3 regions of the Mammaliicoccus fleurettii genome follow, and region 2 is predicted to be linked to each of the others. Evidence: riboswitches for the same ligand, from Rfam matches in the RefSeq annotation. Region 2 holds a riboswitch; each other region holds the start of a gene.
What was found. Region 2 has a riboswitch for S-adenosylmethionine ahead of B2G86_RS08700 (methionine ABC transporter ATP-binding protein). Riboswitches for the same ligand answer to the same signal wherever they lie in the genome.

Region 1: linked by a shared signal. The riboswitch ahead of metX (homoserine O-acetyltransferase MetX) and the one ahead of B2G86_RS08700 (methionine ABC transporter ATP-binding protein) in region 2 are both predicted to bind S-adenosylmethionine.
Region 3: linked by a shared signal. The riboswitch ahead of metK (methionine adenosyltransferase) and the one ahead of B2G86_RS08700 (methionine ABC transporter ATP-binding protein) in region 2 are both predicted to bind S-adenosylmethionine.

Annotation. Positions count from the first base shown of each region.
Region 1 covers NZ_MWJM01000005.1:114,675-117,965, forward strand. Annotated here, with positions in the region: gene B2G86_RS05865 (AzlC family ABC transporter permease) at 295-990, shown strand; gene B2G86_RS05870 (AzlD domain-containing protein) at 987-1,313, shown strand; SAM riboswitch class I at 1,380-1,481, shown strand; gene metX (homoserine O-acetyltransferase MetX) at 1,549-2,520, shown strand; gene B2G86_RS05880 (DUF2232 domain-containing protein) at 2,602-3,291, shown strand, end outside.
Region 2 covers NZ_MWJM01000009.1:59,501-62,791, forward strand. Annotated here, with positions in the region: gene B2G86_RS08695 (methionine ABC transporter permease) at 1-435, opposite strand, end outside; gene B2G86_RS08700 (methionine ABC transporter ATP-binding protein) at 428-1,453, opposite strand; SAM riboswitch class I at 1,531-1,637, opposite strand; gene B2G86_RS08705 (thioredoxin family protein) at 1,667-1,990, opposite strand; gene B2G86_RS08710 (toprim domain-containing protein) at 1,947-2,351, opposite strand; gene gcvH (glycine cleavage system protein GcvH) at 2,455-2,835, opposite strand; gene B2G86_RS08720 (arsenate reductase family protein) at 2,903-3,256, opposite strand.
Region 3 covers NZ_MWJM01000008.1:79,050-82,340, forward strand. Annotated here, with positions in the region: gene metK (methionine adenosyltransferase) at 1-1,139, opposite strand, end outside; SAM riboswitch class I at 1,241-1,353, opposite strand; gene pckA (phosphoenolpyruvate carboxykinase (ATP)) at 1,535-3,133, shown strand; gene B2G86_RS08005 (alpha/beta hydrolase family protein) at 3,183-3,291, opposite strand, start outside.

The DNA of each region.
Region 1 (3,291 bases), on a different contig from region 2:
ATCTATTTTTATAAAATCTTACGATTTTGTACGTGCATGCTTGCCTAGGGTAGGGTACGGTTCTGTAGTTTCTCACTCATATTTTTTCCTCAGGTGCCTTTTTTTAGGCAAGAAAGGTTATGAAAATTGATTTAATATACAATCAGGTCTTATTGCTAAAGTGTGGTATGTATGATAAAAATAAGACATATTTAAAAATAAAAAAAGAGATAAGTCAGACTGAGGTTAGACAAACGTTAGACTAACCTGATTGGCGTTATGTAGTTTGGAGGTAGGCAATTGACCAGTTCTAGTATGACGAATAAAACTTTATTTCTTCAAGGTGTTAAAGATTGTATACCTACGATGCTTGGATATTTTAGTGTTGCATTAGCATTTGGAATTGTAGGTGTTTCATCAGGCTTATCTATTTTAGAAATTGCTTTGTTATCTATCTTTGTATATGCAGGTGCGGCTCAATTTATTATTTGTGCGTTAGTTGCAATTCAATCTCCTATATCAGCTATTTTATTAACTGTATTCTTTGTTAATTCTAGAATGTTTCTTCAAAGTTTAGCGTTAGTCCCAGCGTTTAAAGGTAATGGATTTTGGTCTAATATCGGTATAGGAACACTCGTGACCGACGAATCATTTGGTGTTGCAATAACAAAATATGCTAAAGAAAAAGCTTTAAATGCTACGTGGATGCACGGTTTAAATATTTCTGCTTATTTATTGTGGATATTGACTTCAATAATAGGTGGTTTAGTAGGAAACTTGATTCCGAAGCCTGAAGCTTTTGGTTTAGATTACGCTTTAACAGCGATGTTTATATTTTTACTCGTCGCACAGTTTGAAACAATACATAAAACCAAAGTTTTCTTTTATATATTTTTAATTGTCTTAACAACCATTTGTATGATAATTCTTACATGTTTTATGCCGACTTATTTATCTATTATTTTAGCGACGATCATTGCTTCAGTCGCAGGGGTGGTGTTTGATAAATGAGTATTTCAATGTATTTAATGCTTATTATTTTGGGTTGTTTTATTTTAACGTGGGTTATAAGGGTATCGCCCTTTGCATTTTTATCAAAGGTTGAATTTCCTAAAAGTGTGATTAAATGGCTGCAATATGTGCCTGTATGTTTATTTACAGCATTGATTGTTGAAGGTATGTTAAATCAAGAAGGTCATTCTGGGTTCACATTCAACTACGAAAGTATTTTCGTTGCCATTCCAACATTGATGATAGCTTTAATTTCTAGAAGTTTAACGATATCAGTTATAGCAGGAATGTTCATCATGGCGATTGTTCGATTAGTCTTTTAATTTCATTCGTTAACTTATTGAAAGAAATGCACTTTTCTAGTATTCTTAATATAAATTATATAGCAAAGCTTATTCAGAGAAGTTAAGGGATTTGGCCCGATGACACTTCAGCAACCGGTCGTTTAAGATACGGTGCTACTACCAACGAGTTTACTCGCATAATAAGGATGATGAGGACTTCTTACTTCTTTAACGAGTAAGAAGTCTTTCTATTTAATAACAAGGAGGTTCTAATATGCTTATTTCTCGAGACACAGGTTTAGTTGAACTAGGACATTTCGAAACAGAATCTGGTGAAGTGATAGATAATTTAAAGCTTCAATATGAATATGTAGGTCACAAAGGACAGCCTTTAGTTGTTGTTTGTCATGCTTTAACAGGGAATCATCTTACTTATGGAGATGATGAAAATCCAGGTTGGTGGAGAGAAATTATTGATGGTGGTTATCTTTCAATCAATGATTATCAGTTTATAACATTCAATGTGATTGGTAGCCCTTATGGTTCAAGCTCTAAATTGAATACGCCCGACTTTCCTGAGAGATTGTCTATGAGAGATATTTCTAAAGCAAATATTTTAGCGTTAAAACATTTTGGCTACGAAAAAATAGATGTATTAATTGGTGGTTCTCTAGGTGGAATGCAAACTTTAGAAATGCTTTATGACGGATCTATTGAAGTTAAAAAAGCAGTTATATTAGCAGCTACAGAGAAGACTTCATCATATAGTAGAGCGTTTAATGAGATTGCTAGACAAGTTATAAATATGAATGGACAAGATGGCTTAAGTATCGCAAGACAGATAGGCTTCTTAACTTACCGTTCAAGTAAAGATTATGAATCGAGATTTTCAGCGGATGATGTAGTGAGTTACCAAAAATATCAAGGTAATAAATTTAAAGATGTCTTCAATAAAGATTGTTATTTAACATTGTTAGATGTATTAGATAGTCATGACATATTTAAAGGTCGTGATGATGTCGAAGAAAGGTTACAACAACTCGAAACGAAAGTATTAACTTTAGGGTTCGCTGATGATTTATTGTATCCAGATGATCAAGTTAGAGCTTTAGGTAGATTCTTTAAATATCATAGACATTTCTTCGTACCAGACAATGTTGGCCATGATGGATTTCTATTAAACTTTGGAGATTGGGCACCTTACGTATATCACTTCTTAAAATTACATAAATTTAAAGCGCGTTAATATCATCTGAAAAGTCACGTACGTTGTTTTAAGCGTTAAAAATCTGTAAAATAGAGAAAGATGTTTAAATTAGATTGGGAAGTGAAAAATTTGTCTTTTAAAGTCGATATAAAAGCGACAATTATTGCAACATTAGTACTTGTGCTTAGTGTGATTGTCATGAGTCTTGTACCATATTTAGCGATTATTATATTACCGTTCATTACGATACCCGGAACAATACTCTGGTATCGATCTAAACCGTCATTTTTTGTGACAGTCGTCGTGACCTTATGTGCGACCGTATTATTTAATAATGTATTTTTATTAACAGTCATGACGCTTATGATATTTATGAGTGTTTTCATAGGTCAATTGCTCGTTGAACGTACATCAAAAGAACGTATTCTATACTTAGTGACAACGTTTATGAGTATTTTAACAATAGGTAGTGTATTAATTTTACAAATTACGGGAAACCTACCTTTAACAAGCAAGTTTTTCAGTCAGTATCATGATGTTTTAATTTCTTACTTTGAAATGGGTGGAAATTTAACGACTGAAATTGAAGAAACATTACAAACTTCATTAGAAATATTACAAGCAAGTATTCCTGGGTATATAGTATTATGGGTATTTTTATTAGTATTTGTTAATTTACTTGTGACATTCCCTATACTAAGAAAATTCAAAGTAGCGACACCAGTATTTAGACCATTATTTATGTGGCAAATTAATAGAAGTGTAGCTTTTGTATTTGTGATAACCGTGCTGATAAGTTTGTTTGTAACG
Region 2 (3,291 bases):
CCATGTTGTAGCACCCATTGATACAGCTGCCTCAATAACGCCTTTATCGATTTCTTTCATACCTATTTCTACTAATCTAGCATAGAAAGGTGATGCACCTATGATTAATGCTGGTAGTGCACCTTTTGGACCACTGATTGTTCCTAATAAAATATCTGTAAAAGGTATTAATAGTAGAATTAAGATGATGAATGGAATAGCTCTGAATAAGTTAACGACGAATGATACGATTGAATAAAATATTCGAGAGCTCTTTGATGTCCCTCTTGATGTTAAAAATAGTAATGTTCCTAATATTAAACCAAATACTAATGTAAATACTGTTGATATTACCGTCATGTATAGTGTTTCATATAATGCTTCCCATACGGCATCCCATTTAACATTAGGCATTGTAATCATTTCAGTTATAATATCTCCAAATGATTTATTCACTTACATTCACCTCTACTTTCACACCAAGATCATTAAGTTCTTTTTTAATTTGATCTTTAGAATAATCACCTTGAGGTAAATGAACGATCATATGGCCAAATGTGCCATTTTGAGTCAACTTAACATCACCTTCAATGACATTAATATCGATATTATATGTTTTAATAATTTTTGCTAACACAGGTTCTGAACTCGTTCCACCAACGAAATTCAGTTTCCAAATTTCTCCGTTTGGTTGTTCTTTTCTGAAATCTTCTAATGTTCTTTGAAGATCATCAGCTTTTAAGTCATCTTTTACGAAACGCTGTGTAACATATGTTTGAGGGTCATTAAATACATTGATAACTTCTCCCTCTTCGACAAATTTACCATTTTCCATGACTGCAACATGATCACATATTTTTCTAATGACATGCATTTCATGTGTAATAAGTATAATTGTTAAATTGAGCTCTTTGTTTATGTCTACTAATAAATCTAATATTTCATCAGTAGTTTGAGGATCTAATGCACTTGTTGCTTCGTCACATAATAATACGCGCGGATCATTTGCTAAAGCTCGAGCTATACCAACTCTTTGCTTTTGCCCACCGGATAATTGTGATGGATAAGCATTCTCACGACCTTCAAGACCCACTCTTTTGATAAGTGCTTTTGTTTTTTCGTTTATCTCACTTTTAGATACCCCTGCAATTTCTAAAGGAAATGCAATGTTATCTTTAACCGTACGAGACCATAGTAAATTGAAATGTTGGAATATCATACTTACCTTTTGTCTTTTTAATCTAAGGTCTTGTTTAGAAAGTTTGCCAATATTTGCACTATCAACTATAACTTCACCTTCAGTTGGCGTTTCCAGACCGTTAAACATTCGTATTAATGTACTTTTTCCAGCTCCAGAAAATCCAATTACACCATATATACTTCCTTTATCTATTTTTAAGTCGACATGGTCAACAGCTGTAATGTCACCTTTTTTTGTTTTGAAAGTTTTAACAACTTTATTTAACTCAATCAAATCTGCTGCCTCCTAATCTTTAAATTAAAAACGCCTTACTCTAATTATCAAGAGAAAGGCGTTAGAAATATGTCTTTCTCTCATCTTCAAAAGTTTACACTTTTTGTGAATTGGCACCATTTCATATATATATGACGGTTGCCGGGCTTCAAAGGGCACATCCCTCCACCACTCTTGATAAGAGTTACTACGTATTTAATTAAATTCATACTATCATGATAAGTTTTTATCGTCAATAACTTTTTGAATATTCTCAACAATATAAGGAACAGACTGAAAAGCGTATATTCTTTCTATGACCTTATCTTGTTTCATAATGAATAATACAGGTACTGATAAGATTTCAAATTCTCTACAGAACTCTGGATAAAAATTTAAATCACATTTATTGATTGGTAATTGTGTTACTTCGTTCGCTATATCCAGCATACGTTCAGATATTTTGCACGTTCCACATGTAGGTGTATAGCCAAATAATAAATGTAAATCCTTATCAAAATGCTTGTATATATCGTTCAATATTTCTGTGTGTTTCATGGTAACGATACTTCCCTTTCAATACAAAATCATTGTTTACTGTAAATCCATGATAGTTTAACACATTCGCTAAATATTGTCTTGGACAGCGAGCTACTTCAGAAAATGTCGAATCAATATAAATATGACGACTTTCACTCACATACTTCTTAAACCATTTTCGAATACGTTTACCTTCTTTATCTTGATCGACTAAAACATATACTTGTGAACCATAAATTTCTTCTAAAAGTTCGTCCATTTTTTCTACACCCATTGTTCCATGTGTACAAATAATATGAACATGATCATTTAATACTTCTTTCACTCGTTTTTTATCAGAAATACCTTCTACGATTATTACTTTTTTAATCATCGCCATGGCCATCACCTTCTACAAATGAATTAATATTATAGTTCAACTTCGTATTCAAGATTTAAAAAAACTCCATGATACCATTTGCATCGTGGAGTTTAATATTATATTATTCACCTATCATTTCACTATAAGCGTCTGCATCTAGTAATCCATCTAATTGAGCTTTATCAGATAACTCAACTTTAACCATCCATGCTTTATCATATGATGATTCATTAACAAACTCAGGGCTATCTTCTAGTTCTTCGTTTACTTCAACGACTTTTCCAGATAGTGGTGCATATAGCTCAGAAACTGTCTTAACAGATTCTACACTACCAAATGAATCTCCACTAGTTAATTCGTCACCTTCTTCAGGTAACTCAACAAACACAATGTCCCCTAATTCTGATTGAGCAAAATCAGTAATACCAATTGTTACAACATCACCATCAATTTTTACCCATTCATGTTCTTTAGAATATTTTAACTCACTAGGTACTGTCAAAGTAATCCCCTCCTATATGTATTTCACCTATAATCATGACATAAAGCGATTATTCAAGCAACTATTTTTACAACCAAGTTTGGCGATATTCGTCTTCTTTAAAACCTAAAGTAACCTTATTGCCTAAAACTGCTAAAGGTCTTTTGATTAACATACCATCTGAAGCTAATAAATCGAATTTTTCGTTGTCAGACAAATCATTCATTTTATCCTTTAAACCCAACTCGCGATATTTAGCGCCTCGAGTATTAAATAATTGATTCACAGTAATATCTGTACCATCAATGATATCCTTTAATTCTTTAGCTGTTGGTGTTAACTGTGTAATATCAATCGGTTCGAAACTAGCACCATTCTCTTCTAGAAACTTTGCTGCCTTTTTGCAAGTTGTACAATTAGGATATTGATAAAATTTTATCATGTCTTTACCTCCATATGTCTATTTAAATCTATTAT
Region 3 (3,291 bases), on a different contig from region 2:
TGAACATCTGTTCTTCCAAAATGTCCATATGCTGCAGTTTTTTTATAAATAGGTTGTCTTAAATTCAGCATTTGTATAATGCCTGCAGGTCTTAAGTCAAATACTTCTCTAATTTTTTCTACTAAAGTTGTTTCTTCAACTTTACCAGTTCCAAATGTTTCTATTGATATTGAAACTGGCTGAGCCACACCTATTGCATATGCTAACTGAACTTCACATTTGTCTGCAAGTCCACTAGCGACAATATTTTTAGCTACATAACGCGCTGCATAAGCTCCTGATCTATCCACTTTAGTTGGATCTTTCCCACTGAAACATCCACCGCCATGTCTAGCATAACCACCGTATGTATCTACGATAATTTTTCTTCCAGTTAATCCTGCATCACCTTGTGGTCCACCAATTACAAATCTACCTGTTGGATTAATAAAGAATTTAGTTTCATCATCTAATAATTCTTTAGGAACGATTGGGTAAATAACATGATCTTTAATATCTTGTTGTATTTTTTCTAGTTCAATTTTTTCATGATGTTGTGAAGAAATAACAATTGTATCAACTCTTACAGGTTTATCATTCTCGTCATATTCAACTGTTACTTGTGTCTTACCATCTGGACGTAAATAATCTAAAGTGCCTTCTTTACGAACATCTGTTAATCGTTTAGCTAATTGATGTGCTAAATAACCTGGTAACGGCATATAAGTTTCTGTTTCATTTGTTGCATATCCGAACATAAGCCCTTGGTCTCCTGCACCAATAGACTCAATTTCTCTATCTGTTAAGTCATCTCTATCTTCTAACGCACAATCTACACCTTGCGCTATATCTGGAGATTGTTCATCAATTGCAGTTAAAATTGCCATTGTTTGAAAATCATAGCCATATTTTGCTCTCGTATATCCTATATCTTTTACAGTTTGTCTTACTACTTTAGGTATATCAACATATGTTGAAGTTGAAATTTCACCTGCAATTAAAGCCATACCTGTTGTTACTGTTGTTTCGCAAGCGACTCTAGCTTTAGGGTCACCTTTTAATAATTCGTCCAAAATTGCGTCAGAAATTTGATCCGCAATCTTATCTGGATGCCCTTCTGTTACTGATTCAGATGTGAAGAGTCTTCTATTCTTTAACATAAAAAATCTCCTTTAAATAATGTTGTACGGTCTCTTTCTCTGCGCAAATAAAAAGTGCCCTCTCTCAATAAAAATAGAGAGAAGGCACACTCGTCCATTCGCTCTTATCGTTCAGACAATATTGGTCTGCAAACGGTTTGGCACCTTTCTTTCAAATAGAAAGAGGTTGCTGGGTTTCATTGGGTCCATGTCCCTCCACCACTCAGGATAAGAGAATCCGTCAAAGACGATAATACTAGAGTTTTCTGATTATGTCAATGCAACGAAATATAATTCAATTGTCATAAATTTTTAAAATAAATTTTCCTATTAGTATAGACTATATATTTTAATGTGTTATACTAATTCCATGAAAATGCTTACAACACTAATATAAGACATGGGGGTCGTCATTTATGGCAATACAGTCAATTACAGAATCAATCGAACTTTCTAACCTTCTTAATAAGGAAACTACACACAAACAACTCTCTAGAACTGAATTATATAGTCATATTCTAGAATCTGGTGAAGGGGTATTAACTGAATCTGGTGCTATTAGAATGGAAACAGGGAAATATACCGGACGTTCACCTAAAGATAAATTTATTGTAAAAGAAGCAGATACAGAACAAGATATTGATTGGGGAACAATCAATCAACCTATCTCAGAAAATAGCTTCTTAAATTTATATGATCAAGTTATTGACTATTTAAACCAAAAATCACAACTTTATGTCTTCAATGGATATGCTGGTGCAGATGAATCATCACGCTTAGATTTACGTGTGATTAATGAGTTACCTTGGCATAATCTATTTGCTCAAAATATGTTTATACGTCCTGAAACTAAAGAAGATGCACTTAATATTAATCCTAACTTTACTGTTATCAGTGCACCTGGATTTAAAGCAAATCCAGAAAAGGACGGCACAAACTCTGAAACATTTATTATCACTTCATTCAAACATCGCGTTATATTAATTGGTGGTACTGAATATGCTGGTGAAATGAAAAAAGGTATATTCTCAGTTATGAACTACTTGTTACCTAAAAAAGGCATTATGAGCATGCATTGCTCAGCTAATGTTGGTTATAACAAAGATGTCGCTTTATTCTTCGGTCTATCTGGAACAGGTAAAACAACTTTATCTGCTGATCCAAATAGAAAACTTATCGGAGACGACGAACACGGTTGGAATGAGAATGGAGTCTTCAATATCGAAGGAGGCTGTTACGCTAAAACAGTAAGCCTTAGTCGAGAAAAAGAACCACAAATTTATGATGCAATTCGATATGGTACAGTATTAGAAAATGTAGGTGTTAAATCTTGTGGATCAGTTGATTACAACGACACTTCATTAACTGAAAATACTAGAGCAGCATACCCTATCGATTTTATAGATAATATTGTAACACCATCAATTGCAGCTCATCCAAATACAATCATCTTCTTAACAGCAGATGCATTTGGTGTATTACCTCCAATTTCAAAATTAGATAAATCACAAGCGATGTATCACTTCTTAAGTGGATTTACATCTAAATTAGCAGGAACAGAAAGAGGCGTAACGAGTCCACAACCTGTATTCTCAACTTGTTTCGGCTCTCCATTCTTACCATTACATGCGACAGAATATGCAGAATTACTAGGTAAATTAATTGACGAACATGATGTAGATGTTTACTTAGTGAACACTGGCTGGACTGGTGGAGAGTATGGTGTAGGTTCTAGAATGGACTTAAAACATACACGCTCAATGATTCGTCGTGCAATAAGTGGAGAAATCAAAAATTCTGAATTTGTTAAAGATGATATTTTTGGTCTAAATATTCCTAAACACGTTTCAGGAGTACCATCAGAAATATTATACCCACGTAATACATGGGTATCAGCAGAAGCATATGATGAAAAAGCTAAACAACTTGCTTCAGATTTCAAAGAAAACTTCTGTAAATTTGGAGAAACTTCAGAACACATTCAAGCAGAAGGCGGATTTACTTTTAATCGTTAAAATTAACCCCATGTATAAAAAAACCTTAAAGTTGAACTGAAATTCAACTTTAAGGGTTTTTGTTTTCACATTTATCCATCCAATTATGAATTTGAATGAGTGTCTGTTTTTCTTTTTCAGGTCTAAATACATGCCCTTCTCCTTGTTCATAAATCGTG